DNA from 3 places in the Tuberibacillus sp. Marseille-P3662 genome. Region 2 is predicted to be linked to each of the others. Evidence: predicted binding sites of a transcription regulator. Region 2 holds the regulator's gene; each other region holds the start of a gene.
What was found. Region 2 encodes CtsR, which represses protease genes until heat stress. Its sites were predicted from a motif close to ATGGTCAATAAAGGTCAAACA; they were not measured.
Positions count from the first base shown of each region.

Region 1 (10,158 bases), on a different contig from region 2:
ACATACCGAGCAGCAAGAAGACAAACCAAATAAAAAAATATATCAAGTCACCGAAAAAGGAAAACAAGCTCTGCAAGACTGGCTCGAAAACCAATTGAACATTTGCCACCAGCGATTGTGACTGTGACACTCGCCATCAATGCAGCCAACGTCCTCCTACTCCACAATGCCCGATTTTGCTTATCTGATTCCTGCCAACCATCATCGGAACACCGATCATTTCTTTAACAATACGAAAATATGCCAAAAATAAACACAAAGGGAAACCATTGAAGACGAACTAAGCCTTCCATTTCTCCCCTTGCTTCATTGCACTTTTACAGATCGGACATTCTTTTTCTTGAATCTGGGTTTCTTTATGGTTCGTTATTTGCTGCCAGCCATTACAAGACGAGCTTGTACACACCCAAGCGACAACTTTCTTATTTTTCTCATGGTTATCCTTTCTTCGATGATGTGGCTGCCGCTGGTTTTGGGTCTTCCGAGAGTCTGTTTCTTTTTCTTGAACCGGTTCGCCAAAGGCTTCGCACAAAAAGCGTGAGACGGCCGCTTTTTTTCCTCGATAAAAGGCGGGCGAACCTATGTATAATTCGTTTTCAGCTCTAGTGATCGCAACGTAAGCAATCCGCCTTTCTTCTTCAAGCGCTTCTGTGACTTGATCCCATGCCACACCGTCTTCCATATCGCCAGCTTCCAAGGCGGACCGATGTGGCAAGATGCCTTCTGACGCACCAATCACATAAACGACTGGGAATTCAAGTCCCTTGGCCCGGTGAATGGTCATTAATGAAACAGCATCAACTGACATATCGTTACGATCGTTCTTCATACCCTCATTTTTTTGAATCATATCATCGATGAAAGCAATAAAATTCGAAACAGTGTTAAACCGTTTTGCTGAGGATTCCAGTTCGTCCAACGATTCCTTGATGACTTCTTTATTCATCGTTAGCGACTGCCCCTCATCCGCTTCGATAAATTTATCATAAAATGTATCTCGAATCGTGCGGATTGCCTTAACGGGTTGATCTTCCTTCAATTTTTTAATCAGACGGATCCGTTCTTCAATCTTTTTCTTTTGAAAATCTTTAACCCGCGAGAAGCTCTGCAAATGTATCAGCGGGTATTTTTTCTTAGTCCAGGCTTCTTGATGTCTGACAAACTCAATACCTTTTTCTCTATTAATATACAAACTTGGTAAAATACTTTCGATCGCGTCTAAATCCCGTGGATTGAGTGATAACCTTAAATGGTCGATTACCGGTTTGACGCTCCATTGTTCATAGAAAACCTGATTGACCGATGAATAGTGAACGAACGGGAGCTCGTCGAGCGTTAATTGCTCGAACATAGAACGGCTATTGTTGGCGGTTCTATGTAAAATCGCAAAATCACCGTAATGATAAGCACCGCTCGCGACCTTAGCTTCGATATCTTCAGCGATCCACTTGGCTTCATCATCTGTCGTATCCGGATGAAAAAATTGAGGAACATGATGACTTTGTTTTGTCGCTTGCAGTATCTTGCTTTTTCGTTGTTTATTAGTTCGAATCACATCATTCCCAAGGCCAACAATCCCCACGTTTGATCTATAATTAATATCGAGCGTCACCGTTTTCACCTTAGAAAAAATCTTGTCAAAGTTTAAGATGATATCGCTTTTGGCGCCATTAAATGAATAGATGGTTTGGTCATCATCACCGACGACCATTAGATTTTGATGGCTGTCGGCCAGCATTTTAACAAGCTCATATTGTAAAGTATTCGTATCTTGAAATTCATCAACCATAATATAGCGAAACCGCTCTTGTAAAACTTGCAGCAACTGCGGCGACTGCTTTAACATTTGATAGGCTTCACATAAGATATCGTCAAAATCCCATTGGTTATTCTCACGTTTCCAAGCCTCGTACCGTTTGAAAATGGATTGAACATTCTTATCAGCCGTCGTCTTAGAAGGCATTTGTTCAGTCCCCATCCGATTCACCTTATAATAGGAAAAAAGCGCCAAAAGGGTTTCCGGTTCATGCGCGTCGACAATGCCCATCTCTTTTAAAATGAGTTTAATAATGGTCTGCTTGTAGCGTTCATTGCTTAAAATCACTTGCTTGTAACCCCGGCTTCTAAGGAGTTTTAAGAAAAACGCATGGAATGTACTGGCTTGGATACTCCGAGCCATTTGCTCCGTTAATCCCGGCAATCCTCCGATTCTCTCTTTCATTTCTTCCGCAGCTTTCTTGGTAAACGTAACGAGAAGAATATTTTTGGGATGAACCTTTTGTATGCTCACTAAATATCCCGTACGACAAACTAATACGGAGGTCTTCCCTGAACCCGCACCGGCCAGCGTCAATAATGGCCCTTCAGTATAACGGACGGCTTCAGTTTGCGCTGGATTGAGATAGACACCCGACTCTTCTAGCTTACGAAAATAAGCGGCATCAGTGTCATGGTCTTGAACGATTTGACTGGTATGGACAGTATCAGCCACTTCTGCCATGGGCACCGGTCGCTCTTTGACCCCAAATGGCCTTTGATAAAAGCGTTGCTCTGACATATGTATCACCTTGGATGTAAATTAAAATGTATCAATTGTTCGTATGTCGAATCCTGTAATCATCCCTCAATGTCACCTAAGGGATCCTTTTTGTATGCTTCATTTTACCGCGTGATGCTCTTAACGATCACAATACCCATCGGTAAATCGCTTGAGCAACACCATCATTATTATTCGTCCCCGTTATGCCATCAGCAGCATCTTTGACATCCTGCTGGGCATTACCCATAGCAATGCCATATCCTGCTTCATTGATCATCGCGATATCATTTAAACTATCCCCCATAGCTAGGACATGATCCATGGTTATATTAAGTCGATCACAGACTGATTGTAATCCATTGGCCTTGTTCACACCTTTTGCATTAACTTCAATATTGGTCGGATTAGAATTGCTAATTTCAAACTGATGACGGTTAGCCAATGTTCTGAGAACGCTCGTCCTCGCTTGATCATCACTTGTTTGAAATCCAAATTTGAGCCATTGGTGAAGAGACACATCATCTGGAAATTCATTGCGCCATACCTTGTCTGTTGTGACACACCAAAAGTTTGTAAGATACCGTTCTGCCAGTTCATGCATCCATAGAATTGAATCAGTTGGAAGCGAATGTTGTTCCACTAATTCGCCAGAGTCACCCCAAATTTCGCTACCATTAACCGTAACGAGATAAGATGATAATTGTAGTGCATCGGCATATTCTCGGCAAGTAGCGATTGAACGCCCTGTGCTTAAAACAACATAGATGCCCCGTTCTTGAGCTCCACGAATAGCCTGGCGATTCTTCTCCGTTATCTCTTCCTGATCGTTTAATAGCGTTCCGTCCATATCTAAAGCAATGAGCTTAATCTGGTTCATAGCGATGCCCCCAATTTAATTCCGCATAACATAACTAAATTATATCCAAACTCCCACCGCCATTCAATGGAAAGTAAAGGCCTATTAAACCCTTCCACAAGATGATGTATGTTAATATTGATTTGGAAAGATCCTATTAAGATTAGCTAAATTAGAGGTGTTATGAATGGAAGCATTAAATCTTAATCTTGAAGAAACCGCGCTTATAGTGATCGATTTACAAAAAGGCATTGTTGGTATGGGTGGACAACCTTATGACAATCAGGATGTCGTCAACAATAATAAGAAGCTAGCTGAAGCTTTCCGTGAAAAAGGCGGGTTTGTCACTCTTGTTCATGTGGATTTTCATGATGGCGGAGATGCTTTACAACCCATCACGGATCAACCCAGCGCTTCAGGTCAATCTGAAAGACCTGACGATTGGACCGATATGGTCCCTGAACTTGGACCTGAATCCACTGATCTTATTGTCACCAAACGCAATTGGGGCGCCTTTTTCGGAACTGATCTAGATTTGCAATTACGGCGACGTGGTATCAAAAATATTGTCCTAAGTGGTATTGCGACAAATATTGGTGTGGAAACAACTGCTCGTGAAGCTTTCCAGCGGAACTATCAGCAAGTGTTTGCTACCGATGCGATGAATGCTCTGACCAAAGAAGAACATGACTTCACCGTATCATATATGTTTCCGAAAATGGGACGGGTGCGGTCAACTGAAGATATTTTAAACAACCTATAATAGGCAGTTGAATTGTTATCCAAACCATCATTAAAAACCCCCGGAAGCTTATGCCTCCGGGGTTTTTAGTGTCATCCTTATGCTTCTGTAACCACAATGTCGTCATCAGCGGCATCAACTTTAACGTTCGTGATATCACCTTTTTGTAACATTAAGTCAGCGATGCCGTCTTCGACTTTTTCTTCGATGACGCGTCGCAATGGACGAGCACCAAATTGTGGATTATAACCGAGTTCAGCAATTTTATCTTTTGCGGCGTTGGTTAATTCAATATTGACACCTTGTTCATGAGCCGCATCATAGACCTCTTCCATCATCAAATCAACAATTTTGATAAGATTGTCTTGAGAAAGTTGACGGAATTGCACGATACCGTCAAAACGGTTTAAGAACTCTGGACGGAAGTAAGCGCTAAGATTGTTAATGACATCGGCTTGCGGCTCTTCTTCTTCGGCATTTCCAAAGCCGACGGTAATCTTTTTCACACTTGCTGATCCAGCGTTACTTGTCATAATAATGACCGTATCTTTGAAGCTGACTGTACGACCTTGGCTGTCTGTCAATCGGCCATCTTCCATGATTTGCAAGAACATGTGTTGAACATCAGGATGGGCTTTTTCAATTTCATCCAAAAGAATAATGCTGTATGGCTGCCTGCGAACACGTTCCGTCAATTGACCAGCTTCATCATGACCAACATATCCTGGTGGCGAACCGATCAGTTTCGAGACAGAATGTTTCTCCATGTACTCACTCATATCAAGGCGAATCATGGCCTCAGGATCACCAAACATTTCTTCAGCTAATGTTTTGGATAATTCGGTTTTACCAACACCGGTTGGTCCCACAAACAAGAATGAGCCGATTGGACGGTGTTTCTTCCGGAAGCCAGAACGATTACGGCGAATGGCTTTAGCCACTTTTTGCACCGCTTCATCTTGACCAATAACATTGGCATTAATCCGATCAGCCAAGTTCTTCATCTTCTCTTGTTCATCGCGCTGCAATTTCCGGACTGGGATACCGGTTTTTCCTTCCACAATCTTCTGGACGGTTTCGATGTCCACAGCGGCTTTTTGATGATTGTTTTCATGTTCGCCTTTGCTATCCTTCAACTGTTCTTGAAGTTGCAATTCTTCATCACGAAGTTTAGCCGCTCTTTCATATTCTTCATTTTGCGTTGCCTGTTCTTTTTCCGCAGCAATTTGTTCAAGACGAGCCTCTACATCATCCGTCGCTTCAGATGCATTAAGAAGGTTGATCTTCGAGCCCGCTTCATCCATAAGATCGATGGCTTTATCCGGTAAAAACCGGTCTTGAATATAGCGGTTAGACAAGGTGACGCAGGCTCGCAGTACATCGTCATCATACTTGACATCATGGTATTTTTCATAGTTTTCTTGAAGTCCTTTAAGGATTTCCACAGCTTGATCAACCGTTGGTTCATTGACCATGACGGGTTGAAAACGACGTTCAAGTGCAGCATCTTTTTCGATTTTTCGATACTCATTAAGCGTTGTGGCGCCAATAACCTGAATGTCGCCGCGTGCAAGTGCTGGTTTCAAAATATTACCTGCATCGGATGAACCTTCCGCTGACCCTGCACCAACGATTTGGTGAATCTCATCAATGAAAACAATCGCGTTTTTACGCTCTTGCAATTCACTAACCAATTGCTTCATCCGCTCTTCGAATTGACCACGGACACCCGTTCCGGCAACGAGAGAATTCACATCTAGTAGATAGATGCTCTTATTCTTCAATTTATTTGGAACGTTGCCATCAGCTATGCGCAAGGCTAGTCCTTCAGCAATTGCTGTTTTACCAACACCTGGTTCACCAATTAAGGCCGGATTGTTTTTGTTACGGCGATTGAGTGTTTCGATGACACGTTCGACTTCTTGATCGCGTCCGATCACTGGATCAACTAACCCTGCTTTAGCAGCATCGGTTAAGTTTTTACCTAACTCATCCAATAAACCTCCGCCGCCTTGACCAGACTGGCTTTGGGCTTGTTTCGTACCTTGCTGTCCGCCGTTCATACCGGCATTCTGTTGCATCATCTGTTTCAAGAGATCATCGATGGATGAAAAATGACCACCCATGCCTGCCGGAAATTTGCTTTGTTGTCTTAGTTGTTTATAACATGTCTCACATAGACTTAGGTTTTGTTGTTGCTGATTCATTTGAATCGTTAAATCAACTACGGCAGGGTTCTGTTGACAATTATCACATTGTATTGCCATGAACCTCAGGCCTCCTTTAAATAGTTTTGATTTCACCATTAATTTTAGACTTTGACTTTCTTTGACCTTTTGATTTATATTTTAACTCTCATTCCTATACCCTTTCAAGTACTATGCTTGAATCAAGGAATCAGAGTTATGAGCAAGATCATTACTGACTTTCTTTGACCTTTTAATTATATTATAACAAGCATATTAGGTATATGCAACGTGACCCGTTTCGTAGATGGTTAACCAATAACCATCTAACCCATATTATACTCTGACCTTTTTTGACTTTCAAGGATGAAATTTGACTTGTAAAGTATAAAAACGTCAAAACCCGGTTACAATGTTAATGAGATGCATTGGATCCTTGCATTGAACATAAAACTCCCCCAAAGTTTGACCCCGCCTTATTTCAAGGCGGGGTATTTTATGATTATTTCAATTGTGGACGAAGCGCGTCTGTACTTGGATTTAAATCATTGCTCTTATTTGTTTCTCGTTCTTGTCTGAACCATTTAAAGAAGATATAACCGAAAGTTGCAATAAACACAATTTCTTGCATGACCTTCATGACGACACCGCCAGTATGTTGGTCTTCCAAACGTGACATGATCCAAATAACCGGCTCCGTAGCCACACTTTCATAGAGCATGCCTGGGGCAAATGTGATCATAGCACATGCCGGTGTTAATAAAACACTAGCAAAGAAGACATAAATCAACTTCTTAGGATTATCGATTGTTCCCAGTTCATCGGTCGGTGGTATAATCACCCACCACATGATGAAAGCAAGAAAGATTAAAAAGATATTCGCTAAAATCATATAGGTCATGTCGCTCATAATAGCATCAAAAAATATCGGGATATGATAAAACGATAAGAACAAATTAAACAGGGAAACAGCTAATAACGGTTTCAATAATATTTTTAACACAAACTTAACAGGCGTAACTCTAATGACTGGGATGACCATCCATTCATATAAGCCCGCAAGCAATAACGGTGGAAAAACAAAATAAATGACGGACATCGAAAACATATGAACACTGAAAAAGAAATGGTGACCAATCGCCTTAACCGGGCTACCCTCAGCTATGTAAAATGCGAGCAAACCCGCTAGAAAAAAGAATAATTTCATCCCTTTTTTTTCCAGTTTCACTGTATGCCGTTTTTCATAGGAATGGACACTCCATATATATATAGCGCCTATAAAGAGTAAAATCCCAATCATAACCGGTGACCACATTTGGACAAAGGACAAATCAGAAATGGAATCATAATCACGCATATATTAGCCCTCTCTTATTACTATAATACTGTCTCTATATTAACAGCATACCAAATAAACTGTCAGTATAACCACTTATTATGTGACCATTCTTTAAAGAAAACCACCAAGCCCATTAGCCTGGTGGTTTTCAATGATCATGCTCATGGTGGCCTTGATCGCTATCCTCACAAGTCAAGGAATCCTTGTGCGGATGACTACCGTCCTCTAATTGAATGGTGACATGGCCAATGCCCTGATGCTGCAATTGATGCTCAACATCACGAAGGATTTCTTGCCCATCTCTAATCGTCAAATTTTCATTTACTACTGCGTGGCAGGATAAAGCATTTTGACCACTTGTAATACTCCATACGTGCAAATCATGAATTTTGGAAATACCACTAATCGACTGGACACAGTTGATGATGGCATCGATATCAACATTTTCCGGCGTGCCTTCCATTAGAACATGACAAGCATCACGCGTCACGCGCCAACCGCTTACCAATACCAAGACAGCGACAACCACACTCGCAATAGGATCAGCGATTCCCCAGTTGAAAAAGAGAATCAATAATGCTGCGATAATCGCACCGACGGACCCCAGCAAATCCCCGATAACATGAAGAAAAGCTGCCCGGAGATTCAAATTTTCTTCGGATTCCCCTTGCATTAAAATCCATGCAACAGCGATATTAACAATCAGTCCGATAATAGCCACGACTAACATGCCTGTGCTGGCAACGTCAGGCGGGTTTAAAAAACGTTGATAAGCTTCATAAATGATATAAAGGGAAATCAAAATGAGAACAATACCATTAAACAACGCCGCTAATATTTCAAATCGTTTGTAACCGTAAGTCTTATTTAGGTCCGCATTTTTTTCACCAAATTTAAAGGCTAATAGACCCACAGCTAAAGAAACGGCGTCACTCAGCATGTGACCAGCATCAGAAAGCAAGGCTAGACTATTTGTCAAAAACCCACCGATAACTTCAACCAACATAAATGCAGCAATAAGAATAAAACTAATGAGTAGTGCTTTTTTGTTCGCGTTATGAGAATGATCGTGTCCATGTTCGTGACTCACTTTTTCTCACTCCAAATTATCATATATGAACATGTGCTCATATATGATTGTATGAAAAAAATCGAAGTATGACAACCAGCTTTTTATTATTATGGCTTTGTTAAAAAGTTATTTCTTCTTTGCAGCACATTTCCCTTATTTCATTATATTCCTCATCATCATATCATGCTCAATCTGTTTGTTTCCCATTAAGGAATGATATGATGGATAGTAAGCAATGAACAAAAGGGGATGCTTATGACAGAGAACCAGTATGAACACTTAGATCAAGAAACGTTATTCATGGTTTCGCAAACCTTTAAAGCCTTATCTGATCCGACACGGATTAAAATTTTGCATTTATTGTTTCACCGAGAATGTTCCGTCAATGAAATTGCATCAGAACTGGAACTGACACAGTCTACTGTCTCGCATCAGTTGCGGTTTTTAAAAAACTTGCGTCTCGTCCAATTTCGACGATCAGGAGCCTCCTTTTATTATTCCCCTGATGACGACCATGTCATGAATGTTTTACAAGCCACGATTAATCATGCCCTGCATATTTAAAGCGTCCGAAATCACGGACGCTCTGACACTATAGTATGACATGTATTGAGAATTATCATGACTCACCATGCATGACTCCTACAAGTCCCTCGCACACTAAGGATGGCATTTTACGGAGAGGAAGGTTTTATGTCATCCAATAAACGAAATGATCCGGACTTAACTGTCAACGTCGGTGAACATCAATTGATCGTTCATCACAGATACGAAGTTCTAACCATTTTCAATGAGGTCTTACTAGCCATCACGTTCACGGTTGGAAGTATTTGTTTTCTCATAAGTAAATGGGAAGACATTGCAGCATGGCTGTTTCTTATTGGAAGTATCCATATGGGCATACGCCCATTTTTAAGAATGTGTCGGCACATTCACTTGAGAAAGGGACGCCGCAATCTAGCTAAACATATGAGTAGCCGTTAGGATTTCTTAGCATACACAATATGAAGCATGTGATTAATTTGTCTCGTTTTCACGTCGTAATCTAGCGTCTGCAGGAAATCAACAAGCTGGAAGCGGTTCGCAAAGTATTCATCATTGATGGCGTCAATAGCATCAACATCGCCGGCTTGTTCATAGTCATGGATCACTTGCCTGCGATTTTTTTGATCAATGAACATAAGATCGGCGATGCATAGACGTCCACCCTGCTTTAATACACGATCCATTTCCTCTAATGCTAAAAGCTTATCATCATCAGGTAAATGATGAAGCGCATAACTCGTTCCAATCGCATTAACAGTATGATCCATTAACGGCAAAGCGAGAAAGTGCCCTTTCCGTAAATCGAACGCTGGATGTTTTTCGGCACAAACCTTCAACATTTCCTCAGATTGATCAATACCAATGATGGTTGTCGCTTG
Region 1 is NZ_FXBS01000003.1:376,594-386,751, reverse strand. It holds gene B9Y89_RS03495 (UvrD-helicase domain-containing protein) at 281-2,557, opposite strand; gene B9Y89_RS03490 (Cof-type HAD-IIB family hydrolase) at 2,685-3,416, opposite strand; gene B9Y89_RS03485 (hydrolase) at 3,583-4,158, shown strand; gene B9Y89_RS03480 (ATP-dependent Clp protease ATP-binding subunit) at 4,236-6,398, opposite strand; gene B9Y89_RS03475 (cytochrome c oxidase assembly protein) at 6,826-7,680, opposite strand; gene B9Y89_RS03470 (cation diffusion facilitator family transporter) at 7,811-8,752, opposite strand; gene B9Y89_RS03465 (ArsR/SmtB family transcription factor) at 8,990-9,298, shown strand; gene B9Y89_RS03460 (YrhK family protein) at 9,428-9,718, shown strand; gene B9Y89_RS03455 (MerR family transcriptional regulator) at 9,715-10,158, opposite strand, start outside.
Region 1: the regulator CtsR is predicted to act here: its motif matches at 6,453-6,473, upstream of B9Y89_RS03480 (ATP-dependent Clp protease ATP-binding subunit).

Region 2 (10,158 bases):
GTGTGGACGCGTGGTGACACGTGGAGCTGACGGATACTAATCGGTCGAGGGCTTATCCTAACAAGAGATGCATGTCTACCTTTCGTTGTTCATTCAGTTCTTGATTGCCTTTTATACAATTCCATAACAAGTCTGGTGGTGATGGCGAAGAGGTCACACCCGTTCCCATCCCGAACACGGTCGTTAAGCTCTTCAGCGCCGATGGTAATTGGGGCTTTGCCCCTGTGAGAGTAGGACGCCGCCAGGCATTTTAATATAAAGATAGGTATTTATACCTATCTTTTTACGTATTTCCGGAAATGCTTTCCGCTTCTAATTCTGGAACATCATGTTCTAGGCTGTTAGATAATATTTGATATGAAGGATGTTGACATTGATTTTTGGCTCAACATTGTTCTCATATATAAGCGGCAGTTATGTTAGAATTTAAATGAACATAATATTTGGTAAATTCCGTTTTAGTTAAGGGAGGAGTAATATGGGGATTGATCATGAAACTTGGGTAATCATTATTCGTTTAATGATTGCAGGGGGGCTCTCTGGATTAATCGGATTAGAACGTGAGGTTAAGCGGCATCCTGCTGGTTTTAGAACACATCTATTAGTAGGTGTTGGCTCATCCCTAATGATGGTTTTATCCGTTTTTGGATTTGAATCTTATCTAAGTACACATCCTAATCTAACCGGCTTTGATCCATCGAGGTTACCTTCATATGTTGTAAGCGGGATTGGATTCTTGGGAGCCGGGACTATATTGGTTCACGGGGTCACGGTACGCGGATTGACGACAGCAGCTTCCATTTGGGTTGTTGCTGGAATTGGTCTAGTTGTTGGAATTGGAATGTACTACGTGGCTATATTTGCAACAATTTTAGTGATTTTAAGTTTAATTTTCCTTAATAAATGGGAAAACTTATTTATGAAGGTAACGAAGACACAATCGCTATTTATTCTAGCGGAATACCGAAAAATTACACTTTCCTCGATAATTTCAGTAATGGAAGATGAAGGTATAAGGGTTGAGAAAATAACAGTTGAAGACCCTCCTGATAATGAGGACACTTTGATTAAGTATCATTTTTTTGTGGTTATGCCAAGTTCGAGATCGTTAATACCTATTTATGATCGTTTAGCAGAAACGGAATATGTCGAAAAAGTTTATACTGTAGATTAAGGCTTAAGACTTTTTAATTGACTATTTTTTGTGCATAATTATAATTATAGTCAAAGAAAGTCAAAGTCAGAAGGGAGGGCGTACATTGCAAAATATCTCGGATATTATTGAAGCTTATATAAAGCAAATGCTTCAGCAAAATAGCACGGCTGAATTACGTAGAAATGAATTGGCTGAAAAGTTCCAGTGCGTCCCTTCACAAATTAATTATGTTTTGAAAACTCGCTTTTCGCTTGAAAGAGGTTATGTCGTTGAAAGTAAGCGTGGCGGTGGAGGTTATATACGTATTATAAAAGTAAGGCCTGAGACAAATAAGGAGCTTATTGATGAAATGATTCAATTAGCCGATTCTAGAATTACGCAGGCTAATGCTCAATCTTTAATTGTCCGTCTACTTGAAGAAAGTATAATAAGCAAAAGGGAGGCTAGGTTAATGATTAGTGCCATTGATCGCTCAGTTATTAATTTAAGTATCCCTGTCAGAGATCAAGTAAGAGCTAACATTCTAAAGTCAATGCTACAAGCTCTTAAGTATAAGATGTAGTGAGGCATTTAAAGGGGCACATCCCTGCTTCACCAAGGACGAGGATATCATTTTGGGTATTAGGGAAATAAGGAGGCATATTGTCAATAGACTTTAACCTCCTGATTGTTGAACCGATGCTAACACATTCTGTGGGCCGCAACGAAATGATCATAGAGGGAGTGGTAACTTTATGGAGTGCCAAGAATGTCACAGTAGATCAGCAACATTGCATTTTACAAAAATCATTAATGGCGAAAAGATGGAATATCATTTATGTGAAGAATGTGCGAAAGAAAAAGGCGATGCTGTTTCCGAATCAAGTGGATTCTCAATACACAATTTGCTATCAGGGATGCTGAACTTTGACCAACCTATGGATAGTCAGGGTACCGCTAAACAGACTCAGCAAGTTTTACAATGTTCTAAGTGCGGATTAAGTTATCAAGAGTTTGCCAAAATAGGTAAATTCGGATGCGAAGAATGTTACGAAACATTTAAACATAAACTTGATCCTGTTTTGCGTAAGGTGCATAGCGGTAATACCACTCATTCAGGTAAAATTCCGAAACGGGCAGGCAAGGATATTAGCATTCGTAAACATATCAACTCTCTCAGGGAACAGTTGAAAACGCATGTGGAACAAGAAGAATTTGAAAAGGCGGCTGAGCTCAGAGATGAAATCCGATCACTGGAGAATGGGGGGGAAGCCTAGTGTCATTACAACATTTCATTAATCAAGCGGTCAGTCCTTGGATGAAAACTGACGGGCCTGATGCTGATATTGTTCTAAGCAGTCGAATTCGTCTTGCCAGGAACCTTAAGGATTACATTTTTCCAGTCATTGCTTCGGATCAGGAAACAGTTGAAGCCTACAATCATATGAAACATCATTTGGATGGTGCAACTTATCATTCAATGGGTCCATTCGAATGGTTGCAAATGAACAATATGGAGCCAATTGAAAAAAAAGTGCTTGTCGAAAAACACCTTGTGAGTCCGGCATTAGCTGATAAATCCCCTAATGGCGCTGTTTTACTCAATAATAATGAGTCCGTCAGTATTATGGTTAACGAGGAAGATCACCTAAGAATACAATGCCTGTTCCCGGGCTTTCAATTGAATGAAGCCCTAACGCTAGCGAGCGGTATTGATGATTGGCTTGAGGAAGAATTTAATTACGCATTTGATGAGCAGCACGGTTACTTGACGAGTTGCCCCACCAATGTTGGTACCGGCATGCGGGCATCAGTCATGATGCATTTGCCGGCGTTAATGATTACCCAACGCATGAACCGGATTGCCCCTGCCATTAATCAATTCGGCCTTGTCGTCCGTGGTATTTATGGGGAAGGTAGTGAAGCTTTAGGTAACGTGTTTCAAATATCTAATCAAATCACACTCGGAAAGTCAGAAGAAGATATCGTGGAAGATTTGCGAGGTGTGGTGATGCAATTAATTCAACAAGAGAGAGATGCACGAAAAGATTTAATGCAAATGTCCCGTGTCCAATTAGAGGATCGTGTTTTCCGTTCTTATGGAACGTTAGCATATAGCAGAATTATACCATCTAAGGAAGCAGCAAAATGTTTATCAGATGTACGTTTGGGCATCGATTTGGGTATGATTGATAATGTCTCAAGTAATATACTTAATGAACTTATGGTGATTACCCAGCCCGGCTTTCTTCAACATTATTTTAAGGAAACACTAGGGGCAAATGAAAGAGACGAACGTCGGGCTACATTAATACGAGAGCGATTGAAACTTGAAGGTTTGGGAAATTCTGAGGACTAAGGAGATGACGATCATATGATGTTTGGAAGATTTACGGAACGCGCACAAAAAGTATTGGCACTGGCTCAAGAGGAAGCTGTTCGACTAGGTCATAACAATGTTGGCACTGAACACATTCTTTTAGGTCTTGTGCGTGAAGGTGAAGGCATTGCTGCTAAAGCTTTGAATGCACTGAATTTGAGCTCAGAGAAAATACAAAAAGAAGTTGAAACCCTCATCGGTCGTGGTAATGAGACAGGCCAGACCATTCACTATACACCTAGGGCCAAAAAAGTCATTGAGTTATCAATGGACGAAGCGAGAAAAATTGGTCATTCCTATGTAGGTACAGAACACATCCTTTTAGGACTCATTCGTGAGGGAGAAGGTGTCGCGGCCAGAGTATTAAATAACTTAGGTGTCAGTCTTAATAAAGCGCGGCAACAAGTTCTGCAACTGTTAGGCAGTCATGAGTCATCAGGGTCGTCACAACAAGGTCGTAATGCAACAAGTGCTAATACACCGACACTTGATGGATTGGCACGTGATTTAACAAACATTGCCAAGGAAGGCGGCTTAGACCCTGTTATTGGCCGAAGCAAGGAAATTGAACGAGTGATTGAAATATTAAGTCGTCGAACAAAAAATAATCCTGTACTCATTGGTGAACCCGGAGTGGGAAAAACAGCTGTCGCTGAAGGGCTGGCACAGCAAGTTGTTAACAATGAAGTTCCAGAAACCTTACGAGAAAAACGTGTGATGACTCTGGATATGGGGACGGTTGTTGCTGGGACAAAATATCGCGGTGAATTCGAAGACCGTCTGAAAAAAGTGATGGAGGAAATTCGCCAAGCGGGTAATATTATTTTATTCATTGATGAGCTTCACACCTTAATCGGTGCTGGTGGTGCTGAAGGTGCTATTGATGCTTCCAATATCCTGAAACCATCATTAGCACGAGGTGAACTTCAATGTATTGGTGCCACGACTCTTGATGAATACCGCAAATACATTGAGAAAGACGCAGCCCTTGAACGTCGGTTCCAACCTATTCATGTGGATGAACCAACGAGTGAGGAGTCTGTATTAGTTCTAAAGGGGTTACGTGATCACTACGAAGCCCACCACCGGGTCAAAATTATAGACAGTGCTATCGAAGCTGCGGTTTCATTGTCTGACCGTTATATTTCAGACCGATTCCTTCCGGATAAAGCGATTGACTTAATTGATGAGGCAGCTTCAAAAGTGCGCCTACGTTCTTACACAGCGCCGCCGAACCTTAAAGAACTTGAGCAAAAGCTTGATGAAGTCAAAAAGGAAAAAGACGCGGCTGTCCAAAGCCAGGAATTTGAAAAAGCGGCGTCACTTCGTGATACAGAACAAAAACTGAAAGAAGAACTTGAACAGACACAGAGGGAATGGAAGGAGAAACAAGGGCAGGAGAATACAGAAGTTAAGCCTGAGGACATTGCTCAAGTTGTTTCGACATGGACGGGAGTTCCGGTTTCTAAACTAGAAGAGGCTGAAAGCGAACGTCTAATGAAGATGGAAGAAATTCTTCACAATCGTGTCATTGGCCAAGAGGAAGCAGTGAATGCTGTCTCCCAAGCGGTCCGTCGGGCTCGTGCTGGATTAAAGGATCCCAAACGACCGATTGGTTCATTTATATTCTTAGGGCCAACAGGTGTTGGTAAAACGGAATTAGCTCGTGCGGTAGCAGAAACGTTGTTTGGTGATGAAGAAGCCATTATTCGTGTAGATATGTCCGAGTTTATGGAAAAGCACACAACCTCACGTCTTGTGGGTTCACCACCAGGATATGTAGGTCATGATGAAGGTGGACAATTAACGGAGAAAGTACGGCAAAAACCTTATTCAGTTATTCTTTTGGATGAAATTGAAAAGGCTCATCCTGATGTGTTTAACATCTTGTTACAAGTTTTAGATGATGGACGGTTAACGGACTCTAAAGGGCGTACAGTTGATTTCAGGAACACAGCTGTGATTATGACATCCAATGTCGGAGCTAATGAATTGAAACGGAATAAGTATGTCGGCTTTACTACTCAAGGTGAAGGTCGAGCTTATGAAGAGATGAGAACCAAAGTGATGGATGAATTGAAGAAATCATTCCGTCCTGAATTTCTTAATCGAGTTGACGAAATCATTGTTTTCCATGAACTAAATAAAGACCAATTGAAGGAAATTGTGACCTTAATGTCACAAGAATTAACCAACCGTCTTAAAGAACAGGGGATTGAACTTGAGTTAACAGAAGCAGCCAAAGAAAAGATTGCTGATGAAGGCTATGACCCTGAATATGGCGCCAGACCGCTTAAGCGAGCAATTCAACGGAAAGTTGAAGACCGTTTGTCTGAAGAATTACTTCAAGGAAATCTTAGTGAAGGAAGCCAAGTCGTCATTGATTATGAGAATGAGGCGTTTGTTGTTAAAAAACAGGCATATTCCGAATCATAAAGAAGATTTTATACTTCTTTAAGTGACAAAAGCCGGGAACTTTTCCCGGCCTTTTTTCGTATAGATATTGAAAGGTGGGTGTGAATCGTGGCCAAAGCCAAAGCAAAAACGGTTTTTTTCTGTAAGGAATGCGGCTATGAAAGTCCCAAATGGATGGGAAAGTGTCCCGGCTGCCAGGAGTGGAATACTATAGTAGAGGAAAGAATTAAACCTGAACCCACGCATCATGGTGGGGCTGCTTTTATGAGCAAGTCGACCAAGCCACAGCCTATAAATCAAGTGGAACAAACCAAAGAAATACGTATTAAGACGCAAAATGGTGAATTCAACCGAGTTTTGGGAGGCGGCATTGTACCAGGATCTTTAATCCTTGTTGGCGGTGATCCGGGGATTGGTAAGTCAACGATTCTCTTGCAAATGTCTAATGAATTAGCCTTAAAGTCTCATAAAGTGCTATATATTTCCGGTGAAGAGTCAATGAAACAAACAAAAATGCGTGCTGAACGGCTTGAAATTCATTCGGACAACTTATATGTACTAGCTGAGACGGATATACATGAAGTAGAGAAGCAAATTAATGATGTTAATCCAGCTTTTATTGTGGCTGATTCAATTCAAACAATCTATAACAGTGAGTTATCGTCGGCCCCAGGAAGTGTTTCACAAGTCCGTGAATGTACGGGAAGTCTTATGAAAATCGCTAAGAACAGAGGCATTGCCATCTTCATTGTTGGTCATGTAACAAAGGATGGAGGTATTGCTGGTCCACGTTTGCTTGAGCATATGGTTGATGCTGTTCTGTATTTTGAAGGGGAAAGGCATCATACTTACCGTATTTTACGTGCGGTCAAAAATCGATTCGGTTCAACCAACGAAATAGGTGTTTTTGAAATGAAGGAAGATGGACTTGAGGAAGTGACCAATCCATCTGAGATCTTCTTACAGGAACGGACTAATGGTGTGGCTGGTTCAACGATTGTTGCCGCTCTTGAAGGTACAAGAACAATGCTTGTCGAAATCCAGGCGCTTGTCACTCCGACAAGCTTTGGAAACCCCAGACGCATGGCTACAGGTATTGACCATAACAGAATTTCCCTGCTGATGGCGGTGCTGGAAAAACGCGTTGGGTTACTAATGCAAAATCACGATGCTTATGTTAACGTGGCTGGCGGTGTTCGCTTAGATGAGCCAGCGACAGATCTAGCCGTGGCATTGAGTATTGCTTCAAGTTTCAAGGATGATACGACTCAACCAACGGATGTCATGATCGGGGAGGTGGGTCTGACAGGCGAGGTGAGACGTGTGTCGCGAATTGAACAGCGTGTTCATGAAGCTGAGAAAATGGGCTTCACCCGTGCATTAATTCCGAAGAAAAACATGGAAGGATGGACGATTCCTGAAAGTATTGAGGTCGTAGGTGTTTCCACTGTTCGAGAAGCCATGGATATTTCATTGGGAGGAGCCGCACATGAATTTTCAACAGCAACAGACCATTAATCATTTCCTTAAGTTTGTTGCACCGGGAACACCGTTGCGAGAAGGGATAGAAAACGTTTTACGGGCGAAGACAGGCGGTTTAATTGTTGTCGGTTATAATGAAAAGGTTAAAAGCCTAGTTGAGGGAGGATTTTCTATTGATTGCTCTTTTTCTTCGGCATCCCTTTATGAACTAGCGAAAATGGATGGAGCGATCATTCTAAGTGATCATGGAGAAAAAATTCTTTTCGCCAATACCCAACTCATACCCGATTCATCAATCATTTCGTCGGAAACGGGAATCCGGCATCGAACGGCTGAGCGGGTTGCCAAACAGACAGGCCAATTGGTGATTTCAATATCACAACGACGCAGTGTTATTACACTATATAAAGGAAATATCCGTTACTCACTAAAGGACATTGGTGTTATTTTGACAAAAGCCAATCAGGCTATGCAGACGTTGGAAAAATATCGGACTGTGATGGATAAAGGACTGGTTAACCTTGGTGCTTTGGAATTTGAAGAAATGGTCACTTTTCAAGAATTGACCCAAGCGATTCACCGGATTGAAATGGTATTGCGGATTCGCGATGAAATTCGAAATTATATTAATGAATTGGGAACAGAAGGTCGTCTTATTAGTATGCAGATGTCTGAATTGGTCGCCAATGTTGAAACGGAAGCGAAACTGTTAATTAAGGACTATATGAGTCTTCATGGTCTACCGCCCGAAAAAATTTTAAGCCGTTTGCGAACATTAAATAGTGACGACCTGCTTAATGAACATATTGTAGTGAGACATTTGGGATACATCCAGAGTAATGATAGCTCGGAAGAAGTTATTCTTCCAAGAGGATACCGCGCTTTAAATCGTATTCCGCGTTTGCCGCAACCGATCATTTCGAAACTTGCCGAAAGTTTCGATGGATTAAATTCTATTATGAAGGCGACTATCCAAGACCTCGTTAAAGTTGATGGGGTCGGAACCAAACGGGCAAAGAAAATTAAAGATGGTTTGGAACGCATACAAGAACAGCTTTTTATTGACCGGGTTGTTTAACGAGGATGTTGACAATGATTTCTTTTTTTGATAGTTTAAAGCTGTCTATATTGGAAATTTTTTATATAATATTTTGTGAAATTAACCATATTTAGGTTTCGAATAAGGGAATTTGTCTATAATGAGAATAGGAGGTGACTCGGGTTTTGATTAAGCGATTTTTGCAATTGTTTTTTGTTATTGTAGGTGGGACTTTAGGCTTCGTCTATGTACCCGACATTATCGAATTTATGTTTAACGATTATGAAGGTTGGATGGCTGCACCTTATACAGGAGCTATTTTTGGGGCGCTCTTATTTTTAATACTGACATTTTGGTTTGTTGATAGTCTTGTACGCCTTATCAAGCTTTTTGAAGAGAAGATTGTTAAGGCTCCTGTGACGGATGTGTTGTGCGGCACCTTGGGGCTAGTATCTGGTTTAATTGTTGCATTTTTGTTCCAGATCCCCCTTAATAATATCAAAGTAGCTGCATTTAGTACGGTTCTCCCGATATTTCTGACGGTGTTTTTAGGTTATCTTGGTTTTCAAATTGGTTTTAAAAAGCGCGAGGAATTAAAAAATCTCTTTATGATTTCCAAAGCTAAGGACAAGCGGAAAGAGACTCAAGATCATCAACCAGAGAAATCAGATGAAGATATTCAGCCAACAGGCCACACCCTCAAGATTCTAGACACCAGTGTCATTATTGACGGTCGAATTGCGGATATCTGTCAAACGGGTTTCCTGGAAGGCACCTTAGTGATTCCGCAGTTTGTCTTAGAAGAGCTTCAGCACATTGCCGATTCTTCTGATGTACTCAAACGTAATAGAGGCCGGCGTGGATTAGATATCCTAAACAAAATCCAAAAGGAACTACCGGTTCATGTCGAAATCTATGAAGGTGATTTTGAAGACATCGCCGAAGTTGATAGTAAGCTTGTTAAGTTAGCCAAACTCGTATCTGGCATTGTTGTCACCAATGACTTTAATTTAAATAAAGTTTGTGATTTGCAAGGTGTGTCTGTTTTTAATATTAATGATTTAGCTAATGCGGTCAAACCTGTTGTTCTTCCTGGAGAAGAGTTAGAAGTCCAACTGATTAAAGATGGTAAAGAGCATAATCAAGGGGTTGGTTACCTTGATGATGGTACCATGATCGTGGTTGAAGAAGGTCAAGGCTATATCGGAAAAACAATTGATGTCATTGTTACGAGTGTATTACAAACGTCGGCTGGCCGGATGATCTTTGCGAAGCCGAAGCTCATGGAACAAGCGTTATAAAAGGAGATATGGAGGTCTCAATGGGTTATCAGGTGATTTTGCCAGCTGCTGGAAGTGGCAGCCGAATGGGGGCATCATCCAATAAAATTTTTTTGGAACTTCTTGGTGCTCCTCTAATTGTGCATACACTTAAAGTATTTGAACATGATTCACAATGTAACAGTATTATACTTGCAATAAAAGAAGAAGAACAATCCATTTTCGAGACACTCATTCGTGATCATCATCTGACAAAGGTTAGACAATTCATTCATGGCGGTTCTGAACGCCAACATAGTGTCTACAATGCTTTAAAGGCGACGAGTGAAGAAGCCATTGTTCTCATTCATGATGCGGCAAGACCCATGATTCATCAACAATTAATTGAAAAGGTATATACGGCTGCTGTCCAGGAAGGCGCAGCCGT
Region 2 is NZ_FXBS01000002.1:201,353-211,510, reverse strand. It holds partial or broken rRNA gene B9Y89_RS01350 (23S ribosomal RNA) at 1-60, shown strand, start outside; rRNA gene rrf (5S ribosomal RNA) at 132-247, shown strand; gene B9Y89_RS01340 (MgtC/SapB family protein) at 479-1,174, shown strand; gene B9Y89_RS01335 (CtsR family transcriptional regulator) at 1,260-1,718, shown strand; gene B9Y89_RS01330 (UvrB/UvrC motif-containing protein) at 1,891-2,412, shown strand; gene B9Y89_RS01325 (protein arginine kinase) at 2,412-3,494, shown strand; gene clpC (ATP-dependent protease ATP-binding subunit ClpC) at 3,510-5,951, shown strand; gene radA (DNA repair protein RadA) at 6,039-7,448, shown strand; gene disA (DNA integrity scanning diadenylate cyclase DisA) at 7,420-8,490, shown strand; gene B9Y89_RS01305 (PIN/TRAM domain-containing protein) at 8,637-9,752, shown strand; gene ispD (2-C-methyl-D-erythritol 4-phosphate cytidylyltransferase) at 9,773-10,158, shown strand, end outside.

Region 3 (10,158 bases), on a different contig from region 2:
ACAGTTGGGTTCCCGCGTGAATCCAAAACTTCGCGGGCATATACATCAATAATGTATGACATGATCTTCACTCCTCTTCGTTATGTTTAATTAAGGTATTGCCGCCCATTTCTTTCGGCTTATTAACGTGTAAAAGGTCAAGTAAGGTTGGCGATAAATCGGCTAAGATTCCATCTGTACGCAAGGGTTCCGTTTGTCCTGCGACCATCACTGGAACCGGATTTGTTGTATGAGCCGTTTGTGGTGAACCATCTTCATTTAAGACTTCATCCGAATTACCGTGATCAGCGGTAATAATCGCCTTTCCGTCTTTCTCTAAAATGGTATCAACGACTCTACCTAAACATTCGTCAACCGCTTCAACAGCTTTGATGGTTGGTTCAAGCATTCCGGAATGCCCGACCATATCTGGGTTGGCAAAGTTTAAAATAATCGCATCAAATTTATCTTGATTGATTTCACCAAGCAACGCATCGGTGACTTCATAAACACTCATTTCCGGCTTCAGATCATACGTTGCGACTTTAGGAGAGTTAATCAAGATTCGTTCTTCACCTGGGAACTCTTCTTCACGGCCACCACTGAAGAAAAACGTGACGTGCGGATATTTTTCCGTCTCAGCAATCCGCAGTTGTGTCAGATCATTTTGGGCTAACACTTCGCCTACGGTATTATCAAGGTCCGTCGGTTTAAACGCAACATTTCCTTCAACGGTTTCACTAAAGTGAGTCAAGCAGACAAAGTGGATGTCTTCAGGCCACTGTTCACCCCGGTCAAAACCGCGGAAGTCTTCGTTTGTAAACACTTGTGAAATTTGAATCGCCCGGTCTGGACGGAAATTGAAGAAAATCACGGCGTCGCCATCATTCACTGTAGCCACTGGTTCACCATCTTCCTGAATGACAGACGGCAACACAAACTCATCATAGATATCGTTGTTATAAGAATCATCGACAACTTCATATGGATCGTTATACTCAGAACCTTCACCGTATACAATCGCCCGGTAAGCTTTTTCAATCCGGTCCCAACGATTGTCGCGATCCATCGCATAATAGCGGCCTGAAAGTGTGGCAATTTTACCTACGCCATATTCTTTAATCTTATTTTGTGTCCGTTCAATGTATTGTTTCGCTGTTTTCGGACCAACATCTCGCCCATCAAGAAAGCCATGAATATATACTTGCTCAAGGTCTTCCATACCTGCAAGCTTCAACAATGCGAACATATGGTCAATATGACTGTGAACACCGCCATCTGACAGCAAACCAAAGATGTGCAGCTTAGAGCCTTTTTCCTTAGCTGTCCGGATCGCTTCCAAGAAAGTATCTTTGTCAAAAAAGTCACCCGACTCGATCGACATATTCACACGGGTTAAGCTTTGATAAACCACACGGCCCGCACCAATATTCATGTGCCCAACTTCAGAATTCCCCATTTGACCCTCGGGAAGACCGACATTTTTGCCGTCTGCTCTTAGCGTCGCATGAGGATATTGATCCCAAAGCCGATCAAAATTAGGCGTATTCGCTTGCGCTACAGCATTGCCGTAGGTTTCATTGCGTTCGCCGTATCCATCTAAAATGATTAATGCATGAGGAATTTTATTCGCCATGACTGGCAGCCTCCAATAATTGCAAGAACGATTTCGGATCGAGACTCGCACCACCAACAAGTGCACCATCAATATCCGGTTGCTGCATGAAAGTATCGATGTTATTCGGTTTGACACTACCGCCATATTGGATACGAACCGCATCAGCAACATCTTGTCCAAACATCTCGCTGATGTCTTCGCGAATCACACGGCACACAGCATTGGCATCATCAGCCGTAGCTGACTTCCCTGTACCAATCGCCCAAATCGGTTCGTAGGCAATCACGACTTGTCCCGCTTGCTCCTTAGTCAATCCTTCTAGACCCTTAGTGAGTTGTCTTTTTACAACCGCATTTGTTTCGTTATTTTCACGTTGTTCATCGGATTCACCCACACAAACAATGGGCAACAGGTTATGACTGAAAGCCGCATGAACTTTCTTATTAACGATCTCATCTGTTTCTTGGAAAATATCACGGCGTTCCGAGTGACCAATAATGACAGCACTCACACCCAAATCTTCTAACATCACCGGACTGATCTCACCGGTAAAGGCGCCGCTTTCTTCAAAATACATATTTTGCGCACCGATACCAAAATCCATATCCTCCGTTTGATCAACTAACGCATCTAAAAATAGAGACGGAGCACAGATCAAAGCATCTGCCTGGCTTTTATCAGGTAACAGCCCTTTTGTTTCTTGAACAAACTGATGGGCCTCCTGAATCGTCTTATTCATCTTCCAATTAGCAGCAATAATAGGCTTACGCACGTTAGTCTCCTCCCTTAACTATTTTTTTGCTACGTCGCATTGACTTCCCTGCTAAACTAATATCGTGTACTTAGCGAAGCGGGGAAGTGCTCCTATTCTTTATCGCTAAGAATGGCAATGCCCGGTAGTGTTTTTCCTTCCATGAGCTCTAGAGAGGCTCCACCGCCGGTTGAAATATGGTCCATGTCCTCTACGTAACCAAATTTCTCTACAGCCGCTGCGGAGTCACCGCCGCCAATTATGGTGTATGTGTCATCAGCATTGGCGAGTGCTTCACCAACCGCCCTGGTTCCTCCTGCAAAAGGTTCGAGCTCAAAAACGCCCATTGGACCATTCCACATAACGAGCTTGGAATCCTTGATCACTTTCGTAAAAGTTTCCCGAGTTTTGGGGCCAATGTCCATCGCTTCCCAATCAGCTGGAATCTCATCAATTGAGACAATCTTTGTATGGGCATCATTAGAAAAATCATCGCCGACAACAGCGTCCTCAGCTAGGTAGAAATTGACGCCCTGATCTTTTGCTTTTTGCATAAAAGCCTTGGCGTCTTCAACCCGGTCTTTCTCAAGTAAAGACTTACCGATTTCATAACCTTGAGCCTTAATAAAGGTGTAAGCAAGGCCACCGCCAATAATCAAGTTATCGACTTTATCGATTAAATTATCAATCACACCGATTTTGTCACTAACCTTAGCACCACCGATGATGGCTGTGAACGGTCGATCAGGGTCTGCCAATGCTTTACCAATAATATTGATTTCTCTTTCCAATAAGAAGCCGGCAACCGCTGGAAGATGATCGGCGATACCCGCGGTAGAAGCATGAGCCCGGTGTGCTGCCCCAAAAGCATCATTGACAAAAACATCCGCTAATTCAGCAAAGGCTTCGGCTAATTGAGCATCATTTTTCTTCTCTCCAGGGTGAAAACGCACATTTTCAATGAGTAATACATCGCCGGATTCTAAGTTGGACACCGCCTTATCGACTTCCTCACCGATGACCTCGTCCGTTTTATAGACTGATTCGCCAAGCAGATCACTAAGACGCTTAGCTACAGGATCAAGTCTAAGTTCATCAACAACTTCGCCGTTCGGACGACCGAGATGTGACGCTAAAATAATTTTAGCTCCTTGTTCCACCATATACTGGATCGTTGGAACAGCTGCTCGAATTCGCGTATCATCCGTTATCACCCCATCCTCTAATGGGACATTAAAGTCGACACGGCAAAAGACGGTCTGATCGGTTAGATCAATATCCCGCATCGTTTTTTTATTCATAGTTGGGCCTCCCAATACACAAAAATAAGCCATGCTTAAAGAGGAAGCACTCTGGCCCCCTCTTTAAACACACAGTTATAAACATTATTTGCTTGCGATGTAATCAACAAGGTCAACAACACGGTTGGAGTAACCTGTTTCGTTATCATACCATGAAATCACTTTAACCATGTTATCTTCTAACACCATTGTTGAGATCGCGTCAACAACGGATGAAAGTTGGTTACCGTTATAGTCTTTTGATACAAGGGGTTCTTCACTATAACCAAGTACACCTTTAAGTTCACCTTCAGCCGCTTCTTTAAGAGCAGCGTTGATGTCATCACGCGTTACCGTTTTATCTAGTTCAGCAACAAGGTCAATCGTCGATACGTTCGCTGTAGGAACACGCATAGCCATGCCGTTTAGCTTGCCATCAAGTTCAGGCAATACAAGGGAAACAGCTTGTGCTGCACCTGTTGTTGTCGGAATAAGATTTTCGCTGGCAGCACGGGCACGGCGATAATCTTTATGCGGCAAATCAAGGATTTGTTGGTCATTTGTAAATGAGTGAACGGTTGTCATAAGGCCGCGTTTGATCCCGAATTTCTCGTTAAGCACTTTGGCAACCGGGGCCAAGCAGTTCGTTGTGCAAGAAGCATTGGAAATAACATCGTGCTTGGATGCATCGTACTGATCTTCATTAACACCCATAACAACCGTAATGTCTTCTTGTTTGGCCGGCGCGGAAATGACAACTTTTTTCGCACCTGCTTCAAGGTGTTTAGCTGCGTCATCGCGTTGTGTGAAACGACCTGTCGATTCAACGACAATGTCAATACCAAGGTCACCCCAACCGAGATCAACTGGATTCCGTTCAGAAAGAACTTTGACTTCTTTGCCACCAACAACGAGATTGTCGTTATTAACAGTCACTTCTTCATCCAATTTGCCATGAACGGTGTCGTACTGGAGCAAATGAGCCAACATGTTAGCGTCAGTAAGGTCGTTCACCGCTACAACGTCGACTTCTGGATTCTTAAGAGCTGCGCGAAATACATTACGACCAATACGACCAAAACCATTAATTCCTACTTTAACTGCCATAAATATTCTCCTCCTCAGAATGTATCTTGAAATATTACTCAGCGTTCAATATACCTCGGGCTGCACCTTCATCGGTAATGAGAATCGAGCTTGGTCCTTGTTGGTAATACGCTTGTATAGCTTGTGCTTTCGAATGGCCGCCGGCAACAGCGATAACCGTCCGATTTTCATAGATATTTTCCAACTGTAGACCGATCGTTTTGACTTTGTGGACAACTTCCCCGTCCCGATTAAAATAGTAACCAAACGCTTCAGCGACAGCTCTCTCTTGATGAATTTTCTTAAGCAAAACCTCACTGGAACGCCGGCGTTCAGCCATTGTTTTAGCGTCACCAATACCATGGACAATCATCCCGGCTGAATCAATCAATTGCAGAACTTCATGAATACTAGGTTCTGCAGTCATGATTTGATAAGATTCCTCACTCACTTGATCAGGAACATGCAACAACCGGTAATGGCCATCCGCCTTATAGGCCATTTTCGTACAAATGGTATTAGCCTGATTCTCGGCCTGTTCACCAAGACCGCCTCGAGCAGAAATAAACAAGGGCTTAACATTATTTTTGAACGGACGCATGACATCAGCGACTGCCGCGAGTGTCGTGCCTCCTGTGACCCCAATGATCGTTTCCGCTTCCGCATAGTCTTGCATCACCTTGACACAAGCTAACCCAAGTTCTGTCTTAACCCAAGGTTGATGATCACTGTCACCAGGAATGACAACAACGTCAGTTGCTCCAAGTTGCTTCTCTAATTGTTTCTCCAATTCGGCACGACCTGATACATCGCTTATCACATCATCCAAAGTATGTATTAAGCGATCCCCTTCTTGAGTGAGACGCATACCACTGGATGACATGTCGATTAAACCCTGTTCATGCAGAAATGTGACTTCACCTCGGAGCACCCGCTCTGTCACACCAAGGTTAGACGCAAGCGTTCGCCGGCCAATCGGCTGAAGAAATCTGATCGATTGGAGGACGCGATACCGACTTGTCATGACTTCGAGCATGTCAGGTACAAGTTTTTGTTGAACATTGATTAAGTCGTCCATAGCATCCTCCATTTCCATTGGACAGAAAAAGTCCCAACTAAGTCAATCGGTGTCCCGATCTCTCCAAAAATTATTATATCAAACGTTCACCCATTTTCAAAACAAAACTTCTTCACCGAATCTTCAATTTCATGCATGTAAACGTTACCTTCCGCGATTTCATGACCATTAATTTTTATAACTGGAACCCTTATTAAGTAGGCTTCCAATAATGAGTCCTGGTTATGTATATCAATCTCACTAAAAGTAAGATTGAAGCTGTTGCAGACAAACGCGAGCTTTTCTTTCGCTTCGTCACATAACGGACAGTCCGGTTGTGTGTAAATTTCAATTCGTGAGGACACAGCTTACTCACCTTTCTTCCTACGTGTTGATGATGGAATACCGATTGTCTTCCGATATTTAGCGACAGCCCTTCGTGAAAGATTGATACTCTGTTGTTGAGCCAATAATTCGCTTAACTTCTGATCCGAATAAGGTTGTGACGTATTTTCATCATCAATCATCCTTTTAATCCATTGTTTTATTTTATAAGGTGTCGCCTCACCTGTCGAATCTTTTGGTCCTCCGCGCACGAACAATTGTTTAAATTCGAACACGCCTTGGGGCGTTTGAATATATTTATGTTTCACCGCCCGACTGACAGTTGATTCATGGACACCAATTGTTTCGGCAACGGATTTAAGTGTCATTGGTTTTAGATAGAAACGTCCGTAATCTAAAAAGGCGTCCTGATAATGAATAAAGGTCTGAGCGATAGATGACATCGTTTGTTTCCGCTGCAAAATCGCTTGGCGTAACGATAGAACCTCCTGGTACTTTTGATTAATATACTTCGCCGTAGCTCCTTCGTATTTTTGCATTTGCTGATAGTAATCATTATCAATATGGATGACCGGTAAATCATCTTGATCTAAGAACACTTCATACTTGGGTCCGTTTTTACGTATCGTCAATTCGGGGACAATATAATCATCTTCTTTGACTGAGTCTTGGATGGGTGTTGGGTTTAATGCGCGAATCTGTTCAATCGCCGCTGTCAAGGCCGCATCCGTGACATTCAATTGATTTTTGACATGTTCCCAATCGCCATTAACAAATACTTCAGGTTGGGTCTGTAAAATACAAGCGGCCAGTGATTCATCATGACCTTGAGCTCTTAATTGTAAAAGTAGACACTCCGTCAAGCCCCGAGCACCTATACCGGCGGGATGCAAAGACTGCAATATATCTATCGCTTGGTCAATCGTCGCTTCATCTTCATCCAACATCGATGATAATTCCGACTCACTCATCATAAGATACCCCGACTCATTCAATGCTTCAATTAAATATTGAACCGTTCTCCGTACAGCGCCGGACAGTGACAGAAGGCGAACTTGTGCCGATAAATCTTCTCGAAAGTTTTGCTGATTGGACACCGTTGCTTCAAGGATATCCGTCCGACTATCCGCTGTTCGATCCCACCCTCCAGACGGTATTGGCTGTTCATACCGATCAAATGGACGTTCAAGTTCTATCAGCGGATTATCAAGCGCTCGTTCCTCAATATATTCCGTTAGCTCTTGGTGGTTATATTGTAACAATGTAATGGCCTGAAAAAGCGCCGGGGTCATTTTTAATTGTTGCTCTTGCGTTTGAACTAATTCTAACGCCATGGTTATCACCCTCTAAATAAAATTATAAGCGCTTACATAAAGGAATGCCATGGTAAATATTAAGAATCATTGAAAGGATAATTTTAACACCCTTTTGTTAAAAAGGCTCCGTTAAACGTGATTGTTGATTTCCGGCCGCAGGCGTCTCACGCCTTCCTCTCCAATCAAAGAGTAAAGCATAAAAAAGCCCTTCTGTAATAAGATTACAAAAGGGCTTTCTTCAATCATTATTATTAAATAGTGCGCTCGGGAGGATTCGAACCCCCGGCACGTGGAACCGGAATCCACAGCTCTATCCAACTGAGCTACGAGCGCATATATATTGCTTCAAATGTTTGATGAAGACAATCTCTGTCTCACGCGCAATGAATAGTATACGACAAATGCCTATGTAAAGTCAAGGGTTAATTGCTAAATTGTTTTTATCTGCAAGACAGTCAGGCAACGACTCACTGTGGTTCTATGAATAGAGATGCATGTCTCATGAAAAACTAAGACAAAATCATAGAACATGGAGGATTGACATGAGAAAACATTATGCCGTTCTTATAGTAAGCGCCATTGTGCTTGCCTTTGGCATTTTTTTCGTTAATAATGACACTAGTACTGAAGCTAAAAGTGACAATCATGCGGTGATTACCAGTGTCAACCTTGATTGTAAGCAGTGTATGTCAAAGGCAGAAGCCGCCTTAGGTAAAATGATTGGCATTAAAGACTACAAGTTAAATGAAGATGAACAAGCGATATCAGTAACATTCAACCCTCATTCTATGCAGCCTGAATGGATTGTTCAAGCACTGGAAGCCGCTGGATTTAATCCTGGAGACATTCAATAACAAACAAGCGCTTATGGGCGCTTGTTTGTTAAGAGTGGATCAATCCACCTTTTGTTTTAAATTCCTGAGCAAAGGGTAAAATGGTCATAGAAATCGCCATGCATTTTCATTTGACCTTTTTTGACCTTTAATGTATGATGAAGTCATTAATTAAAAGGAGGAGACAATAAAATGCCATTAATTCCTACGGTCATTGAACAAACCAACCGCGGAGAACGTGCATATGATATTTATTCCCGTCTATTAAAGGATCGGATTATCATGTTGGGAACAGCGATTGATGACAACGTTGCTAATAACATTGTTGCACAATTATTGTTCCTTGCAGCCGAAGACCCTGATAAAGATATCTCACTCTACATAAACAGCCCGGGAGGCTCCATTTCCGCTGGTATGGGTATCTACGATACGATGCAGCACATTAAGCCAAAAGTATCCACCATTTGTGTTGGCATGGCTGCTTCTATGGGTTCATTCCTATTGACAGCAGGTGCTGAAGGAAAACGTTATGCTCTGCCAAACAGTGAAGTCATGATTCACCAACCTCTTGGTGGAACACAAGGTCAAGCAACGGACATCGATATTCATGCCCGTCGAATTGTTAAAATGCGTAAGAAATTGAACCGTATTTATTCCGAACGTACTGGTCAACCGATTGAAACCATCGAACACGACACTGAACGTGACAATTTCATGGATGCGGAAGACGCTAAAGCCTACGGTCTCGTCGACGAAGTTTTAACACCAGACCAAAAATAATCGTAAACAAGAGCCGCCTCTATTGAGACGGCTCTTGTTATTGGTTTGGAAAGATGACTGCTTTTAAATACGGAATTAAAAGTTGGATGCCGAGCATTTGAATTGATGCACACTCCCATAAGCAGCAAAGTATATATCAAATGCAGCCAAAAGCAACAATCCCTACGAAGAAAACTATTATTTAAACCTGTTCCTGTGATAAAAACTCATCTAATGTTGCAACAGCCTCATCAGCGTCAGTACCTTCAGCAGTGACTGTCACATCCATACCAAATCCGACAGCTAGACTCATAATACCCATAATACTCTTTGCGCTCACCTTTTTGCCATCTTTAATAAGACGGATATCGGAATTGAACCGGTTCGCCTCTTGAACAAACAAGGCAGCTGGACGGGCTTGCAAACCGTTTTTCAGTTGAACCGTCGCTTGAATTTCTTTCATCATCTCGTTTCTCCCTTCTTTTAGGACTTGATTGTCGATGGGTCATGGTTTCCCTTTCGAATTCGATCGGCAATGTCGGCAAGTTTCCGAAACCGGTGATTAATCCCCGATTTACTAATCGTTCCACCCTCATATAAATCCCCAAGTTCTCGCAATGTGACATCAGGATGTTTAACACGCAGTTCAGCGACCACTCGTAATTTGTCCGGAAGTTCATCAAGACCAATGACCCCGTCAATTAATTTGATATTCTCTACTTGCTGCATAGCAGCACTGACTGTTTTATTTAAATTGGCAGTTTCACAGTTCACCAGTCGATTAACCGAGTTGCGCATATCTTTGACAATGCGAACATCTTCAAAACTAAATAATGCTACATTGGCTCCGATAATACTTAGAAATTCGGTTATTTTTTCGCCCTCTTTCATATACAAAATATAACCGTTTTTTCTTTCAAGGATTTTCACATTAAGATCAAAGCGATTCATAAGCTCAGCGAGTGACATGGTATGATCCTCATAACTAGAGAATATCTCTAAATGATAAGATGACTCCGGATGATTAAGAGAACCACCAGCAAGAAAGGCTCCTCGTAAATATGCGCGCTTGCCATTTGAATCCTTAATCAGATCATTAGCGATTGCCCGTGTGAACGTAAAAGAATGATCGAC
Region 3 is NZ_FXBS01000003.1:284,673-294,830, reverse strand. It holds gene eno (phosphopyruvate hydratase) at 1-62, opposite strand, end outside; gene gpmI (2,3-bisphosphoglycerate-independent phosphoglycerate mutase) at 68-1,615, opposite strand; gene tpiA (triose-phosphate isomerase) at 1,605-2,369, opposite strand; gene B9Y89_RS02920 (phosphoglycerate kinase) at 2,462-3,649, opposite strand; gene gap (type I glyceraldehyde-3-phosphate dehydrogenase) at 3,734-4,735, opposite strand; gene B9Y89_RS02910 (sugar-binding transcriptional regulator) at 4,770-5,792, opposite strand; gene B9Y89_RS19530 (glutaredoxin family protein) at 5,879-6,136, opposite strand; gene rpoN (RNA polymerase factor sigma-54) at 6,140-7,450, opposite strand; tRNA gene B9Y89_RS02895 (tRNA-Arg) at 7,692-7,765, opposite strand; gene B9Y89_RS02890 (heavy-metal-associated domain-containing protein) at 7,975-8,286, shown strand; gene clpP (ATP-dependent Clp endopeptidase proteolytic subunit ClpP) at 8,458-9,045, shown strand; gene B9Y89_RS02880 (HPr family phosphocarrier protein) at 9,227-9,487, opposite strand; gene whiA (DNA-binding protein WhiA) at 9,508-10,158, opposite strand, start outside.
Region 3: the regulator CtsR is predicted to act here: its motif matches at 8,394-8,414, upstream of clpP (ATP-dependent Clp endopeptidase proteolytic subunit ClpP).